DNA from 2 places in the Cellulomonas sp. P2_B4 genome. Region 1 is predicted to be linked to the other one. Evidence: riboswitches for the same ligand, from Rfam matches in the RefSeq annotation. Region 1 holds a riboswitch; the other holds the start of a gene.
The links. Region 1 has a riboswitch for S-adenosylmethionine ahead of AC1DZC_RS08685 (DUF1737 domain-containing protein). Riboswitches for the same ligand answer to the same signal wherever they lie in the genome.
Positions count from the first base shown of each region.

Region 1 (3,205 bases):
ACTCCTCCGACCCCAGGATCGCGCCACCGAGCACGCGGCCCTGGCCGTCGATGTGCTTGGTCGCCGAGTAGACGATGACGTCGGCGCCGAAGTCGAGCGGCTTCGAGAGGACGGGCGTCGCGAAGACGTTGTCGACGATCACGATCGCGCCCGCGGCGTGCGCGAGCGTCGTGACCGCCGCGATGTCGACCAGGTCCTGCATCGGGTTGGACGGCGTCTCGAAGAACACGACGTCGGCCGGCGTCGAGAGCGCCGCCTCCCACTGCGCGAGGTCGTGCCCGTCGACGTAGTCGGTGGTCACACCCCACTGGGCGAAGACCTCCTCGAAGAGCACGACCGTGGACCCGAACAGGGCCCGGGCCGCGACGACGCGCGAGCCCGACTTGGCGACCGCCGCGATCGCGGTGAACACCGCGGACATCCCGCTGGCGGTGGCGAACGCCGCCTCGGCGCCCTCGAGCAGCCGCAGCCGCTCCTCGAACGTCGAGACCGTCGGGTTGTTGTAGCGCGAGTACAGGAACCGGTCGTACTCGCCCGCGAACGCGGACTCGGCCTGAGCGGCGTCGTCGTAGACGTAGCCCTGCGTCAGGAAGAGCGCCTCGGACATCTCCTGGAACTGCGAGCGCACGAGCCCGCCGCGCACGGCGAGGGTGTCCGGCCGCAGCGTCCCGCGCTCGACCCGCTTCTCGTCCCAGTCGCCGGGACCCGGCACCCGGGGGCTCACCGCTGCCGCCACGGCAGGCCGGCCGCGCGCCAGCCCGAGTGCCCGCGGTGCCCGTCGGCACCCACGTCGCCCTCGAAGCCCTCGAGGACGTTGTACGCCGGACCGAGTCCCGCGGCCGTCGCGGCGTTCGCGGCGTGCACCGAGCGGACGCCCGAGCGGCACAGGAACACGATCGGCCGGCCGTCGCCCGGAGTGAGCCCGAGCTCGCCGAGCTGCTTGAGGAACTGCGGGTTCGGGCGTCCCGACGGGTACGAGACCCACTCGACCAGCGCGGAGCGGCCGCCGATCGACGCGGCGTCGGGGATGCCGACGTAGGCCCACTCAGCGTCGGTGCGCACGTCGACCAGCAGCGCGTCGCCGTCGGACGCCAGGAGGTCCCAGGCCTGCTGGGGGGTCAGGTCGCCGGCGTAGCTCATACGGGCCTCGTCTCGTGGGTCGCGTTGCTCGGAAGGATGACGGCCTGCGCGACGATCACACGCTCGCCGTCGTAGGTCGCGGCCGGGCCGCCGTGCAGCACGTAGCCGTCGGCCAGGGCCTCCGAGACGCGCTCGCAGAAGGCGATGTCGTCGGTGCCGCTGAGCAGCCGGTACCTGAGTCGTTCTGTCACGTGCGCAGCCTCCATCGGTCCTGGCGGTAGCACCCTCGTCCGTGCACTGTCGTGCACGCGGGTTGCTGCGGCGTCGTCGAGCCAGATCTCTCGGCCGCTCTGGATGGTGCCGGTGATGCTAGTGCGGGCGTCGGACGGAATCCAACTGGTGGAATCGAAGTCTTGCGATCCGAGACGAATCCGATCGTGCGTTGACACGTGCGCGGCGGGACGGGGACCCTCTTCTCAGGTCATGAGCGCCAGCGTCAAGCCCCGGCTCGCTGGCCGGCAACCCTCCTCCGCGGTGGGGTGCCCCGGGTGACGACCTGGCCGAGTTCCGTCCGGGGCTCGGCAAGCGCGGGGTCCACCGACGGCGGTGCCCCCTCTGTGTCGGAGGACCATCATGACCACAACTGCCGAGCGCCTCTCGTGTGTGGACGTCGACGCGGTGAGCGAGCTGCTCCCCGTCGTCGGCGGCAACACCACGGTGCCCCTCGTCGACGGCACGCAGCGCGTCTACGCCAACCTCGACTACGCCGCGTCCGCGCCCGCCCTCGAGGCGGTCGCCGCGCGTGTCACCGAGGTCCTGCCGCTGTACGCGTCCGTGCACCGCGGCGCCGGGTATCTGTCGCAGGTGTCCACCGCCCTGTACGAGTCGTCGCGCCAGACGATCGCGCGGTTCGTGGACGCGCGTCCCGACGACGTCGCGATCATCACCCGCAACACCACCGACTCGCTCAACCTCCTGGCCCGGGTCGTCCCGAGCGGGTCCCGGGTGCTGGTGCTGGACATCGAGCACCACGCCAACCTGCTGCCCTGGGTGCACTCCGCGGACGGGCACGGCCACTCGACCACCATCCTGCCGATCGCCCGCACGGTCGCCGAGACGCTGTCCAGGCTTCGCGACGAGCTCGCGCGCCGGCACTACGCGCTCCTGACCGTCACCGGCGCCTCCAACGTCACCGGTGAGTCGCTGCCGCTCGACGAGGTCATCGCCCTCGCGCACGCCGAGGGCACCCGCGTCGCCGTCGACGGCGCCCAGCTGGTGCCGCACCGCGGGTTCTCGCTCGCGGCCTCCGACGCCGACTACATCGCGTTCTCGGGCCACAAGACGTACGCACCGTTCGGGGCCGGCGCCCTGGTCGGACGTCGCGACTGGCTCGACGCAGGTGCGCCGTACCTCGCAGGGGGAGGTGCGGTGCGCGACGTGCGCACGGACCGGACCGTGTGGCAGCCCGCACCTGCCCGGCACGAGGCCGGCTCGCCCAACGTCATCGGCGCCATCGCGCTCGCGGAGGCGTGCGACCAGCTCGCGGCCCTCCCGCCCGGTGCGCTGCACGCCCACGAGGACGCCCTGCGTGCCCGGCTCGTCGCGGGCCTGTCCGCCATCGACGGCGTCGAGATCGCGCGCATCTGGCCCGACTCCGCCCCGCCCGTCGGCGTCCTGACCTTCACCGTGCCGGGCCACAACCCCGGCCTGGTCGCCGCCTACCTGTCGGCCGAGCACGGGATCGGCGTCCGTGACGGCCGCTTCTGCGCCCACCCGCTCCTCGCGCACCTGAACGCCTCCGACGGTGCGATCCGCGCGTCCGTCGGCGTCGGCACGACGAGCGAGGCCGTCGACCGGCTGGTCACCGCCCTGACGCAGTACCTCGCCGACGGTCCCGCGTCCGGCTACGAGATCGTCGACGGCTGCTGGGCGGTCGTCGAGGACACCCGCCCGCTCGTCGCCGTCCACGGCCTGGACCACCTGGCCGCCACGGCCGCGGCCGCCTGCGGCCCGGCCCTGGACGACTGACGCAGGCTCGGCGCCACCGGCGGTAACCGTTCCGGACTCGGCGAACGCGGCACTTCCTGTCGAACGCGGCACCTGCTGCTGCCGCGTTCGCACGGAA
Region 1 covers NZ_JBFUDI010000004.1:165,989-169,193, forward strand. Annotated here, with positions in the region: gene AC1DZC_RS08675 (O-succinylhomoserine sulfhydrylase) at 1-724, opposite strand, end outside; gene AC1DZC_RS08680 (rhodanese-like domain-containing protein) at 721-1,140, opposite strand; partial or broken gene AC1DZC_RS08685 (DUF1737 domain-containing protein) at 1,167-1,346, opposite strand; SAM riboswitch class I at 1,340-1,441, opposite strand; SAM riboswitch class IV at 1,560-1,674, shown strand; gene AC1DZC_RS08690 (aminotransferase class V-fold PLP-dependent enzyme) at 1,714-3,108, shown strand.

Region 2 (3,205 bases), on a different contig from region 1:
GGTAGTGGTAGTTGGTGTCGAACCACTTGGTCATCTCGAGCGGCAGGTCGTCGCCGCGACCGCGCGCCACGGTCGAGTAGCCGGCCAGGTCGAGCGTGCCGTCGGCGGCCACCAGGTCGGCGAAGCGTGCGGGCACGGCGCCCACGACGGCCGTCGCGTCGAGCACGTGGTCGTAGAACGAGAACGCGCTCGGGATCGCGGGCACGTCGGTCGCCAGGCCGAGCTCAGCCAGACGCGTCCGGGTCCGGCGGCGCAGGTCGGCGGCGACGGCCTCGACCTCGTCGGCGGACGACTTGCCCGCCCAGAAGGACTCGATGGCCTTCTTCAGCTCGCGGCGCGGGCCGATCCGGGGGTAGCCGAGCACGGAGCCGGCGGGGAACTGTGCCGGAAACTGGATCTTGGTCATGGTATTTCAGTCCCTCGAGGGTCGGGCGGTTGCCGTGACCTGCGGCCCGCTGGCCAGGTCGGGAGCTGTCCGAGCTCCGCCGTCGAGGTGTGCACCCTCGAGCAGGTCAAGTACGGCATGGTGCTGGTTGAACGTGTAGAGGTGGACGCCGGGAGCCCCGCCGTCCAGGACGCCGTTGACCAGGTCGACGCTCGCGCGGATGCCCCGGCGGTGGCGGTCGAGCTCGTCGTCGGCGGAGCCGAGCAGGTCGAACAGTCTCTCAGGCACCGGGACCCCGGTGAGCTCCTGCACGCGGTGCAGGCGGGCGGGGTCGGTGGTCGGGATGATGCCCGGGATGATCGGGATGGTGACCCCGGCGTCGCGCGCGTCGGCGACGATCCCGAGGTAGTCGTCGGCGTCGAAGAACACCTGCGTGATGGCGAAGTCGGCACCCGCCTCCTGCTTGGCCAGCAGCGAGGCGACGTCCTGGGCGCGGGTGCCGCCGGTGGCGTGGTTGCCGCGCGGGAAGGCCGCGACCGCGACCGACAGCGGTCGGACGCGCGCGCGCACCGCCTGCGACGGGCTGTCCGCGCAGCGCTGCGCCTCGATCTGGCGCAGCAGCTCCACCAGCTCGCCGGCGGTCTGCAGGCCGTCCGGGTGGGCCACCCAGTCCTGCTGGTCGACGGGCGGGTCGCCGCGCAGCGCCAGGAACGAGCGGACGCCCTCGTCGAGGAACTCCTCGACGATCGTCGTGATCTCCTCGCGGGAGGTGCCGACGCAGGTCAGGTGGGCGATCGGGTTGAGCGTCGTCTCCCGCAGCAGCCGGCGGACCAGCTGCCGGGTGGTGACGCGCGTCTTGCCCGAGGCGCCGTAGGTGACCGAGACGAAGTCCGGGTGCACCGACTCGAGCGCCTGGATGGTCGCCCACAGGCGCGGCGCGGCGTCGGGGTTGCGCGGCGGGAAGAGCTCGAAGGAGATGGTCGGCCGGTCGTTGGCGGCGTGGGGGCGCGCGGCCGGGGCGACGTGCAGCCCGGGCGTGCGCGGTTCCAGCGTCGCGGCGCTCACGGGCACGCCTGCGGGGTGGGGCAACGGTCGTTCGGGGACATCTGGGTTCACTCCATCGTCCCTGGCGGAAGCACCCACACCCTCGCAAGAGGGGGGTTGCTGCGGCGTCGTCGAGCCAGGTCTCTCGGCCGCTCTGGATGGTAGGCGCGATCGTAGACCGCCGACCACATGGTGGGCAACCATGCTCGATGGGTGAGACGAGACTGTCCCGGGGAGCGATCAGACCCCGCGGCGTCCCCCGAGGGTGTTGTCGTCGCGCCCGCGGCGCTGCTGCGGGACGTCGAACCACGAGGTGGGCGAGCCGGCCGGGACGAGCCGCAGCCCGTCCTGCACCGCGGCGAGGATGTCCACGTCCGGTGCCGGGGTTCCCGTCAACGCATCGGCCGCGGCGCGCACGTCGTCGTGCCGCCCGTCGGGTTCGAAGACGTCTGCCACTCTCGGCACGATAGTCGGCTGGTTCTCACCTGCCGAGATGGGTTCGGGAGCGTCACCCGGCAGGAGTATCGATCTCACCCGGCGCCACAGCACGCCCAGGACCCCGTCGTCCAGTGCTTCACCCGGGCGTACCAGTGCGTTCTGCCTGGTCAGGCGTCCATCTCTAGGGGCGCGGGGGGTCCGGAGCCTCGGCTAGGCGCCCTGGGCGCTCGGACACGTGGCCAGGTGGTCGTCCACCACCCCGCAGGCCTGCATGGCGGCGTACGCGGTGGTGGGTCCGACGAACCGGAAACCGAGCGACTTGAGCTCCTTGGCGAGGGCCTTGGACTCGGGGGTGATGGCCGGGACGTCCGTCCACGTGGCGGGACGCGTCCAGCCGGAGCGGTCGGGGGCGTGCGACCACAGGACCGCGTCGAGGGAGCCGCCGTCCGCGTGCAGCGCGCGCAGCGCCCGGCCGTTCGCGATGGTGGCCTCGATCTTGGCGAGGTTGCGCACGATCGACGCGTCGGCCATCAGCCGCGCGACGTCGTCGTCGCCGAACTCGGCCACGACCTCCGGGTCGAAGTCGGCGAACGCCGCCCGGAACGCGGGCCGCTTGCGCAGGACCGTGATCCAGGCGAGCCCGGACTGGAAGCCCTCGAGCGCGAACCGCTCGAAGAGCGCGTTCTCGCCGTGGACCGGCTTGCCCCACTCCTCGTCGTGGTACTTCTCGTAGAGCGGGTTGCCGTCGCCGAAGCAGCGGCCGATGTTCGAGTCCGGCCGAGGCTCGGGAAGTGCGTCGGGGAGCGTCATGCCCCGAGTCTGTCTCCTCCGTCCGACACCGGACCGGCCGGATGCGGAGCCGCTCGGTCGAGCGAGGGCTGGGGTCGGCTCGACGCGACGACGATCAGCCGCTCGATGCCGTCGAGGATCAGCTGCGTGCCGAAGTCGAGGGTGTCCTCGTCGAGCGGGTCCCAGACGAAGCCGCCGGCGTCGACGGCGCGCAGCAGCGCGGGGTGCGAGGCGGGCGTCGCGAGGATGCCGATGAGCGTGCCCAGGTCGGGTGCGTCGCCCTCCGTGGGGCCGACCGCCGCGGTGCGTGCCTGCGCCGACAGCTGCTCGCTGACCCGCAGCTGGTCGAGCGCATGCGTGGAGAGCACGCCGATGGCGCCGACCTTCTGCGACTCGGTCAGCGGGGTGTCCTCGAGCGCCGCGAGCATGCCCTCCATCCAGGAGAGCCGCCCCGGGCCGATGGCGTGCAGGACCGTCGTCGTGCGGGCCAGCCACGGGTGCGCGCGCAGGATCGGCTGCTGGATCGCGAGGATGAGCTCGAGCCGCTCG
Region 2 covers NZ_JBFUDI010000011.1:92,673-95,877, reverse strand. Annotated here, with positions in the region: gene metE (5-methyltetrahydropteroyltriglutamate--homocysteine S-methyltransferase) at 1-406, opposite strand, end outside; gene AC1DZC_RS17015 (methylenetetrahydrofolate reductase) at 413-1,450, opposite strand; SAM riboswitch class I at 1,500-1,594, opposite strand; gene AC1DZC_RS17010 (hypothetical protein) at 1,670-1,885, opposite strand; gene AC1DZC_RS17005 (DNA-3-methyladenine glycosylase I) at 2,078-2,677, opposite strand; gene AC1DZC_RS17000 (TetR/AcrR family transcriptional regulator) at 2,674-3,205, opposite strand, start outside.
Region 2: another riboswitch for S-adenosylmethionine. It lies ahead of AC1DZC_RS17015 (methylenetetrahydrofolate reductase); the one in region 1 lies ahead of AC1DZC_RS08685 (DUF1737 domain-containing protein).